Regions from separate parts of the Streptomyces sp. NPDC127098 genome, predicted to be linked through region 1. Evidence: riboswitches for the same ligand, from Rfam matches in the RefSeq annotation. Region 1 holds a riboswitch; the other holds the start of a gene.

Region 1 (4,985 bases):
CACCACGGCGGCCCAGCGCGCCCTGGAGATCCACGCCGAGGCGCTGTTGATGGGCAAGAACGGGGTGGACGGCGTCTACGACTCGGATCCCGCGAAGAACCCGGGCGCCGTGAAGTTCGACGCGCTCGATTATGGCGAGGTGATCACCCGCGACCTCAGGGTGGCGGATTCCACGGCGATCACGCTGTGCCGGGACAACAAACTGCCCATCCTGGTCTTCGAACTGCTCGCGGAGGGCAATATCGCCCGTGCGGTAAAGGGTGAGAAGATCGGCACACTCGTCAACAGCCAGGGCCGGCGGGCCTGACAGACACCCACATCGAACACATCGAACCAGGAGCACGTGGTGATCGAAGAAGCCCTCCTCGAGGCCGAGGAGAAGATGGAGAAGGCCGTCGTGGTCGCCAAGGAGGATCTGGCCGCGATTCGCACCGGCCGTGCGCACCCGGCGATGTTCAACAAGATTCTGGCCGAGTACTACGGCACCAAGACCCCGATCAACCAACTCGCCTCGTTCTCCGTTCCCGAGGCGCGGATGGCCGTGGTGACCCCGTTCGACAAGAGCGCGCTGCGCAACATCGAACAGGCCATCAGGGACTCGGACCTGGGCGTCAACCCGACCAACGACGGCCACATCATCCGCGTGGTGTTCCCCGAACTCACCGAGGAGCGCCGCCGCGAGTACATCAAGGTCGCCAAGACCAAGGGCGAGGACGCCAAGATCTCGATCCGCGGCGTCCGCCGGAAGGCCAAGGAGGCCATCGACAAGGCCGTCAAGGACGGCGAGGTCGGCGAGGACGAGGGCCGGCGTGGCGAGAAGGAGCTGGACGACACCACCGCCAAGTACGTGGCCCAGGTGGACGAGTTGCTCAAGCACAAGGAAGCGGAACTGCTCGAGGTCTGACCGGACGTGACTGAATCATCCTGGGGGCGACCGTCCTGGGGGCCACAGCCCCAGGCCGCCGGCTACGCGGGCCAGGCCGGGCGTGACGGCGACACGGCGTCGCCCCCCGGCGTGGGCGGTGGCCCCGGCGCGAGTTCCGGCGCCCGCCCGCCCACGAAGCGCGGCGGGCGCGACCTGGGCGCCGCCGTGGGCGTCGGGCTCAGCCTCGGCGCGGTCGTCCTGGTCTCGCTCTTCACCTACAAGCCCGCCTTCCTGGTCGTGATAGCGCTGGCGGTCGTGGTCGGGCTCTGGGAGCTCTCCTCGCGGCTCGCCGAGCGCAAGCTCATCCGGCTGCCGCTGCCGCCGCTCGCGGTGGGCGGCGCCGCCACGGTCGTGCTCGGCTACCTGCGGGGCGCCGACGGCGTCTGGCTGGCCATGGCGCTCACCGTCCTCGCCGCGCTGCTGTGGCGGATGTCGGGCCCGCCAGAGGACTACCTGCGGGACGTGACGGCCGCGGTCTTCGCCGCGTTCTACGTGCCGTTCCTGGCCAGCTTCGTGGCGCTGATGCTGGCCGCCGACGATGGCGTCCAGCGCGTGCTGACGTTCCTGATCCTCACCGTGGTCAGCGACACCGGCGCCTACGCCGTGGGCTACCGGTTCGGCCGCGCCAAGCTCGCTCCCAGGATCAGCCCGGGCAAGACTCGGGAGGGCCTGGTCGGGGCCGTGCTCTTCGCGATGGCCGCGGGCGCGGTGTGCGCCGAGTTCCTGATCGACGACGGCGCCTGGTGGCAGGGGCTCGTGCTCGGGCTCGGGGTGGCCGTCAGCGCCACCCTCGGCGACCTGGGCGAGTCGATGATCAAGCGGGACCTGGGCATCAAGGACATGGGCCGGCTGCTGCCGGGGCACGGCGGGATCATGGACCGGCTCGACTCGCTGCTGCCCACCGCCCCGGTGGTCTGGCTGGTGCTGCTCGCCTTCGTCGGCGCCGGCTGAGCCCGGCCCGGCGGCGGCCGGCGGGGCGGGCGGCGGCGTGGGATGCCGTCGGCGTCTGCGACACTGGCCTGACCATGCCTGTACCAGGAGAGCTCACCTTCGTCGCGCCGCGCGGGGCCGCCAAGCCCCCGCGGCACCTCGCCGACCTCAGCCCCGACGAGCGGCGCGAGGCGGTCGTCGCGCTCGGCGAGAAGCCGTTCCGCGCCAAGCAGTTGTCCCGCCACTACTTCGGCCGGTTCGCGGACGACCCCGCCGACTGGACGGACATCCCGGCCGGCGCCCGGGAGCGGCTCGCCCAGGAGCTGCTGCCCCGGCTGATGACCGTGGTGCGGCACGTCAGCTGCGACGACGGAGCCACCCGCAAGTCGCTGTGGCGGCTGCACGACGGCACGCTGGTCGAGTCGGTGCTGATGCGCTACCCGGACCGGGTCACCATGTGCGTCTCCTCACAGGCCGGCTGCGGGATGAACTGCCCGTTCTGCGCCACCGGACAGGCCGGCCTCGACCGCAACCTGTCCACCGCCGAGATCGTGCACCAGATCGTGGACGGCATGCGGGCGCTGCGCGACGGCGAGGTGCCGGGCGGCCCGGCCCGGCTCTCCAACGTCGTGTTCATGGGCATGGGCGAGCCGCTGGCCAACTACCGCCGGGTGGTGGGCGCCATCCGCCGGCTCACCGACCCGGGTCCCGACGGCGTCGGGCTCTCGCAGCGCGGCATCACGGTCTCCACCGTCGGCCTGGTGCCCGCCATGCGCAGGTTCGCCGAGGAGGGCCTCTCCTGCCGGCTCGCGGTCTCGCTGCACGCGCCGGACGACGAGCTGCGGGACACCCTGGTGCCGGTCAACACCCGCTGGAAGGTCCGCGAGGTGCTGGACGCGGCCTGGGAGTACACGGAGCGCTCCGGGCGGCGCGTCTCCATCGAGTACGCGCTCATCCGGGACATCAACGACCAGGCGTGGCGGGCCGACCTGCTCGGCCGGCTGCTCAAGGGCCGTGGCGCACACGTCAACCTGATCCCGCTCAACCCGACCCCCGGCTCCAAGTGGACGGCCTCCAGGCCCGAGGACGAGCGGGCCTTCGTGGCGGCGCTCGAGACCCACGGGGTGCCGGTCACCGTGCGGGACACCAGGGGGCAGGAGATCGACGGGGCCTGCGGTCAGCTGGCGGCGGCCGAGCGGTAGTCGCTTCCGGCGGCTGCTATCGTGGGCGGCCGACAATCACACATTCCGACAGGGGAGCGCTCGCAGCGCTGAGAGTGCGGCACCGGCCGCAGACCCTCGAACCTCGCCCAGGTCATGCTGGGTAGGAAGTTCGGAAGGCCTCTCGTGCGTGCGCGCCCGCCTGTCTCCAGTCGGCCAGGAAGGCCCGGAAAGGGCGGCACATGCACCCCAGCCACCCGGGGCGCGCCACCACACGGCGCGCCGCCACACTCGCCACCGCCCTCGGGCTCACCCTGCTCACCGCCTGCGGTGGCTCGGAGGACGCGGCCGGCCCGGGCGACTCCGAGGGCGCGGGCGGGGACGAGGTCACCCTGGTCACCCACGACTCCTTCGAGGTGCCCCAGGAGGTGCTGGACGCCTTCACCGCGGAGACGGGGTACCGGGTGGAGGTGCTGCGCGGCGGCGACGCGGGCGTCGTCGTCAACCAGGCCGTGCTCTCCCGGGGCAACCCGCAGGGCGACGTGCTCTTCGGCGTCGACAACACGCTGCTCTCCCGCGCCCTGGACGGGGGCGTGTTCGTCCCCCACGAGGCCGCGGGGCTCGCCGAGGTGCCCGAGGAGTTCCAGCTGGACGCCGGCGAGCACCGGGTCACCCCGGTCGACACCGGCGACGTCTGCGTCAACTACGACCGCGGCTACTTCGCCGAGCATGACCTCACCCCGCCGGAGACGCTGGACGACCTGACCGACCCCGCCTACCGCGACCTGCTGGTCGTGGAGAACGCCGCCACCTCCTCGCCCGGGCTCGGCTTCCTGCTGGCCACCGTCGACGCCTACGGCGAGGACGGCTGGCAGGAGTACTGGCAGCGGCTCGCGGAGAACGGCGTCGAGGTGGTCGACGGCTGGGAGCAGGCGTACTACGAGCGCTTCTCTGGCGCCGGCGGCTCCTCGGGCGACCGGCCGCTCGTCGTCTCCTACGCCAGCAGCCCGCCGGCCGAGGTCGCCTTCGGCGGCGGTGAGGAACTGCCGGACGAGGCGCCCACCGGCGTGGCCACCGGCACCTGCTTCCGGCAGATCGAGTTCGCCGGGCTGCTCGACGGCGCCGCCAACCCGGAGGGCGGCCGGGCGCTGCTCGACTTCCTGCTGAGCGACGCCTTCCAACGCGAACTGCCGATGTCGATGTTCGTCAACCCGGTCCGCGAGGGCACCGAGCTGCCCGAGGTCTTCACCCGCTACGGCGCGACCGTGGCGGAGCCCTGGTCGGTGGAGCCCGCCACCATCGCCGAGCACCGTGAGGACTGGGTCGACGAGTGGACCTCGCTGGTCGTCCGTTGAGTCCGTTGAGTCCGTTGAGTCCGTTGAGTCTGATGAGGACGATGAGGACGAGGTTCCCCGGGTGACCCGCGCCCTCGCCGTCCGGCTCGCGCTCCTCGCGCCCCCGCTGGCCTTCTTCGCGCTGTTCTTCGCCTACCCGGTGGCGGCCATCGTGGAGCGCGGACTGCGCCCGGAGGGCGCCTGGCGGCTCGGTGTGGTCGGCGAGGTGCTCACCGACCCCGACCTGGCCGGGGTGCTGTGGTTCACCTGCTGGCAGGCGGCGGCCTCCACCGCCCTCACCCTGGCGCTCGCGCTCCCCGGCGCCTACGTCTTCGCCCGCCTGGACTTCCCCGGCAGGCGGCTGCTGCACGCCGTGGTGGCGGTGCCCTTCGTGCTGCCGACCGTGGTCACCGGAGCCGCCTTCCTGGCGCTGCTCGGCCGGGGCGGGCTGCTCGACGAGCTGTGGGGCGTGCGCCTCGACAACACCGCCTGGGCCATCCTCCTCGCCCACGTCTTCTTCAACTACGCCGTCGTGGTCCGCACGGTGGGCGGCCTCTGGGCCCAGCTCGACCCCCGGCAGGAGGAGGCGGCGCGGGTGCTCGGCGCCGGCCGGTTCGCCGCCTGGCGGCGCGTCAC
Region 2 (4,985 bases), on a different contig from region 1:
CCGCATCGCCGAGCGGTAGAGCTTCAGCCAACCCGCCCCCGGGTCGGCCCGCTTCAGCTCCCACACGGCCGAGGTCTGGGTGACGGTCACGTCGTCGAGCACCCCGAGCGAGCCGATCAGGATGCCGGCCAGCAGCAGGCCCTGGATCTCGATCCGCGGATAGAGGCTGTGCACCAGACCCGTCTGGTCGTCGGTGTTGCCGCTCAGGTGCGCCCACTCGATGAACACCGAGCCGAGCAGCCCGATCAGTATCAGCGAGACCAGCGTCCCGAGCACCGCGACCGAGGTGCGGGCGTTCACCCCGTGGCACAGGTACAGGGCGGTCAGCATGATCACGCTGCCCCCGACCACCGCCACCAGCAACGGGTTCGAGCCGCCGAGGATCGCCGGCAGGATGAACAGCGTCAGCACCGCGAAGCTCACCACCAGCCCCACCAGCGCCAGCAGCCCCCGCAGCCGCCCGACCAGCACCACCACGACCGCGAAGATCGCGGCCAGCCACAGCATCGGCGCCTGCCGGTCCACGTCCGAGACGCTGTACTGCAGTTCCTCGGGCGCGTCCGGCGCGTAGGCGACCACCACCTCCTGCCCCACGTGGAACTGCTGCGACGCGTCCGGGGTCACCACCTCGGTGAACGTGTGCCCGGTGTCCTGCCCCGAGGTCACCTCCACCGTGGCCTGCGCGCACTCGCCCTCGATGCCGGACGCCAGCTGGACGCCGAGTTCCTCGCAGGGCGTCTCGACGACCTCCGTCACCCGCGCCTGTTCGAGCTGCTGGTCGAAGCCGACGCCCGTGCGGTCCTCGCGCTCCGGCTCCCCACCCGGCCACAGCAGCACCAGGCCGGCCGCCATCAGCGCCGCGAACGGGATCAGCACCGCCGCGATGACCCGGCGCAGGTGCGCCGAGACGGGGGCCGGCGGGCCGTGCTGGTGTGAGTGGCCGTGGTGGCCTTCGTGGTGTTCGGTCACCCGCCGATCATCGCGTAAGAAGCCCAACGCACGCCCGCCGGACCACCGGCCCCCTGTTCAGCACGCGCGTCATGCCGTTAGCGTGGGGACGCGAGCAACACATCGCGGGAGCTCCGAGCACGGGGCTGAGAGGGCGCTGCCGCTGCGCCGACCGCCGAACCTGTTACCGGGTAATGCCGGCGTAGGGAGTGGGTCTGATGACCAAGCAGGAAACGGGCACGTCCAGCACGCCCGTCATCGGTTCACACAAGGGATACCTCACCGGGTCGCGCCCGGACCTGCGGGTCCCGGTGCGCAGGGTGCACCTCACCGACGGCAACGCCGTCACGCTCTACGACACCTCGGGTCCCTACACCGACCCCGAGGTCACCACCGACGTCCGCCGCGGCCTCCCGCCGCTGCGGCGCGCGTGGATCGACGAGCGCCGCGCCGACGGCACGGGCGCCGTCACACAACTCGCGTACGCCAGGCGCGGGGAGATCACGCCCGAGATGGAGTTCGTCGCCATCCGGGAGAACGTCAGCCCCGAGTTCGTCCGCGACGAGATCGCCGCCGGCCGTGCCGTGCTGCCGGTGAACGTCAACCACCCGGAGTCCGAACCGATGATCATCGGCCGGAACTTCCTGGTGAAGGTCAACGCCAACATCGGCAACTCCGCCGTCACCTCGTCCATCGACGAGGAGGTGGAGAAGATGACGTGGGCCACCCGCTGGGGCGCCGACACCATCATGGACCTCTCCACCGGCCGCGACATCCACACCACCCGCGAGTGGATCCTCCGCAACTCGCCGGTCCCGGTGGGCACCGTCCCCATCTACCAGGCGCTGGAGAAGGTCGGCGGCAGGGCCGAGGAACTGACCTGGGAGATCTACCGCGACACGGTGGTCGAACAGGCCGAGCAGGGCGTCGACTACATGACCGTGCACGCCGGCGTGCTGCTGCGCTACGTGCCGCTGACCGCGCGCCGCAAGACCGGCATCGTCTCGCGCGGCGGCTCCATCATGGCCGCCTGGTGCCTGGCCCACCACCGGGAGAGCTTCCTCTACACCCACTTCGCCGAGCTCTGCGAGATCCTGCGCGCCTACGACATCACCTTCTCGCTCGGCGACGGCCTCCGCCCGGGATCCATCGCGGACGCCAACGACGAGGCGCAGTTCGCCGAACTCCGCACCCTCGGCGAGCTCAACCGCATCGCGCGCGAACACGACGTCCAGACCATGATCGAGGGCCCGGGCCACGTCCCCATGCACAAGATCAAGGAGAACATCGACCTCCAACAGGAGATCTGCGACGGCGCCCCCTTCTACACCCTCGGCCCCCTCACCACCGACATCGCGCCCGCCTACGACCACATCACCTCGGGCATCGGCGCCGCGATGATCGCCTGGTGGGGCACGGCCATGCTCTGCTACGTCACGCCGAAGGAACACCTCGGCCTCCCCAACCGCGACGACGTCAAGACCGGCGTCATCACCTACAAGATCGCCGCCCACGCCGCAGACCTGGCCAAGGGCCACCCGGGCGCCCAGGTCTGGGACGACGCGCTCTCCGACGCCCGCTTCGAGTTCCGCTGGGAGGACCAGTTCAACCTGGCCCTCGACCCCGACACGGCCCGCTCCTTCCACGACGAGACCCTCCCGGCCGAACCGGCCAAGACGGCGCACTTCTGCTCCATGTGCGGCCCGAAGTTCTGCTCGATGCGGATCAGCCAGGACATCAGGAAGGACTACGGCGACCGCCTCACCCTCACCGGCGAGGAGATCGAGGCCGGCATGGCCGCCAAATCCCAGGAATTCGCCGACGCCGGCAACCGCGTCTACCTGCCCCTGACCGACTGACCACGTGAGCCCCCGGGCCCGGCCCCTCCTCGCCGGGCCGGGGGCGGTCAGGCGAGCGGCTCCGGCGCCCAGGAGGGCTGTCGGCCGCTGAGGGCCACGGCGCGGGCCAGGGGTGGGGCGTCGTCCGCGATCGGAACCGGTGGGGCGAAGCCGGTGCCCTCGCGGGCGGCCGGGTCGGTCCCCTGGGAGAGCAGCGCGATCGAGGCCCCCGCGGTGACGTCGTCCGCTTCGTAGGGCTGGCCGGTGGCGCGGGCCAGGTCCCAGCCGTGGATGAGGAGTTCGTTGAGCGCCACCCGGCCCATGACCTCGGCCGGCAGGCTGACGCCGCCGGCCCTGGTCTCGCCCTCCCAGGCGGCCGGCTCCCGCCAGGCCGCCGCCAGTTCGTCGAGCTGCCGCCGCAGCCGGCCGCGCCAGTCGCCGTCGAGGGAGGGCGCCGGCTGCGCGGTGTCGGTCGGGCTCAGGTCCGTCAGCGGGCCGAACTCCTTGCGGGCGGCGGCCCGGAAGGCCAGCGTCAGCCCGAGCAGGTGCCGCAGCAGGTCCTCGACCCGGTAGTCGGGACACGGCGTCCGGGCGCCGAACCGCTCCTGGTCGACGCCGTCGAGCAGGCCGGCCACCCCGGCGGCCGCCGGACCGAGATCAAGGGGAAGGTCGTCGTTGGTCATGCACGAAAGACCTCGGCGGAAGGGGAAACTCATCGCCGCCCCGCTCCTAGACTGGCGCCATGCGGATACGAGGCGTCGACCCGAGGGACACCACCTGGGAGCTGGACCACCCGCGCTACCGGGTCTACTTCTGGGACCGGGCGGTCAACGTCGCGGACGAGTACGAGGTGTCGGACGCCGACGTCGACGAGGTGCTGGCGTGGGCGACGCGGCACGCCGCCGAGCACGGCGTGACATACACCCTGTGGGCGCTCGTGCCCGAGCAGTGGGGCGACGGGCCCGGGCTGATCCGGCTCGCCGGGGTGGCCGGCGACCCCTTCGCCACCGCCTGACGGCACCGGAGCGCGCTACCCGATGCCCGGGTCCCGGGCCAGCGCGTCGGCCACCGCCGCGGCGAAGGCCCGCACCCGGGCGTTCTCGCGGTCGCCGCGCCAGACGAGGCCGAGCGCGGAGTCGGGGAGACCGGTCACCGGGACGTACGCCACATCCTGGCGGTGGTGGTACTCGGAGGTGGGGCGGCACAGCAGCATCACGCCCCGGTTGGCCGCCACCAGCGACAGACCCTCCTGGAGGGTGCCGACCGTCGGGCCCCGCGGCACCGGCGCGCCGGACGGGGTGTGGGTGGGTGCCTGCGCCTCGCGCCAGTAGTCCGGCGCCGGGGCGGCCACCCCGACGAGCGGTGTCGTGGCCAGTTCCTCGGCGTCCAGGACGGTCCGGGTGGCGAAGGGATGCCGGCGGGAGGCCGCCACGAAGTACGGCTGGCGGGAGAAGACCGGCCCGAGCACGAGCGTCGGTTCCTCGACCGGCAACAACACCACGGCGACGTCCACCTGCTCGCGGTACAGCGGCCCGAAGGGGTCGGAGAGCGGCAGCTCGGTGATCCGGGTGACGCAGCCTGGGTATCGGTCCTCGAACTCCCCGACCACGTCCATGAACCCGTACCCCACGACGCCCTGGAACCCGATGCGCAGCGGCCCGCTCACCCCACGGGCCGCCGCCCGGGCGTTCTCGACGGCGTCGCGCAGCGCGGCGTAGGCCGGGCGGAGGTCGTCGCGGAAGTCCCGCCCCAGCGGGGTGAGCCGCACCCGCCGACTGGTGCGGTCCACCAGGCGGCCGCCGACGCGCTGTTCCAGGGAGCGGATCAGCTGGCTGACCCGGCCCTGGGAGACGTACAGCCGCTCGCCGGTCCGTCCGAAGTGCAACTCCTCCGCGAGGATCAGGAAGCACTCCAGCTCGCGGATCTCCACCGTGCCCTCCGTCGCCCTTTCGCCCGGCGCGTTCCGCACGCGGACCAGGCCGCCGATCGATGAGCCCACCTCATGGAAGCATGAGAACTCCGCGGTTGTTCCCCCTCCCTGCCCCCGGCTTGGCTGAAGCCATGGCACGTGGATCCCTGAACGGCGGCTGGCCCGCCGTGCTGACCGTGGCGGCCGGCACCTTCACCGTGGTCACCTCCGAGATGCTGCCGGTGGGCCTGCTCACACCCATCAGCGGTTCGCTGGACGTGAGCGAGGGC

The links. Region 1 has a riboswitch for thiamine pyrophosphate ahead of ACFWI8_RS28865 (thiamine ABC transporter substrate binding subunit). Riboswitches for the same ligand answer to the same signal wherever they lie in the genome.
Region 2: another riboswitch for thiamine pyrophosphate. It lies ahead of thiC (phosphomethylpyrimidine synthase ThiC); the one in region 1 lies ahead of ACFWI8_RS28865 (thiamine ABC transporter substrate binding subunit).

Annotation. Positions count from the first base shown of each region.
Region 1 covers NZ_JBHXFJ010000061.1:18,693-23,677, reverse strand. Annotated here, with positions in the region: gene pyrH (UMP kinase) at 1-307, shown strand, start outside; gene frr (ribosome recycling factor) at 347-904, shown strand; gene ACFWI8_RS28875 (phosphatidate cytidylyltransferase) at 1,016-1,876, shown strand; gene rlmN (23S rRNA (adenine(2503)-C(2))-methyltransferase RlmN) at 1,951-3,057, shown strand; TPP riboswitch at 3,098-3,203, shown strand; gene ACFWI8_RS28865 (thiamine ABC transporter substrate binding subunit) at 3,258-4,370, shown strand; gene ACFWI8_RS28860 (ABC transporter permease) at 4,432-4,985, shown strand, end outside.
Region 2 covers NZ_JBHXFJ010000006.1:151,927-156,911, forward strand. Annotated here, with positions in the region: gene ACFWI8_RS06765 (YibE/F family protein) at 1-969, opposite strand, end outside; TPP riboswitch at 1,064-1,174, shown strand; gene thiC (phosphomethylpyrimidine synthase ThiC) at 1,167-2,807, shown strand; gene ACFWI8_RS06775 (TIGR03086 family metal-binding protein) at 2,855-3,469, opposite strand; gene ACFWI8_RS06780 (hypothetical protein) at 3,529-3,801, shown strand; gene ACFWI8_RS06785 (LysR family transcriptional regulator) at 3,817-4,755, opposite strand; gene ACFWI8_RS06790 (MFS transporter) at 4,884-4,985, shown strand, end outside.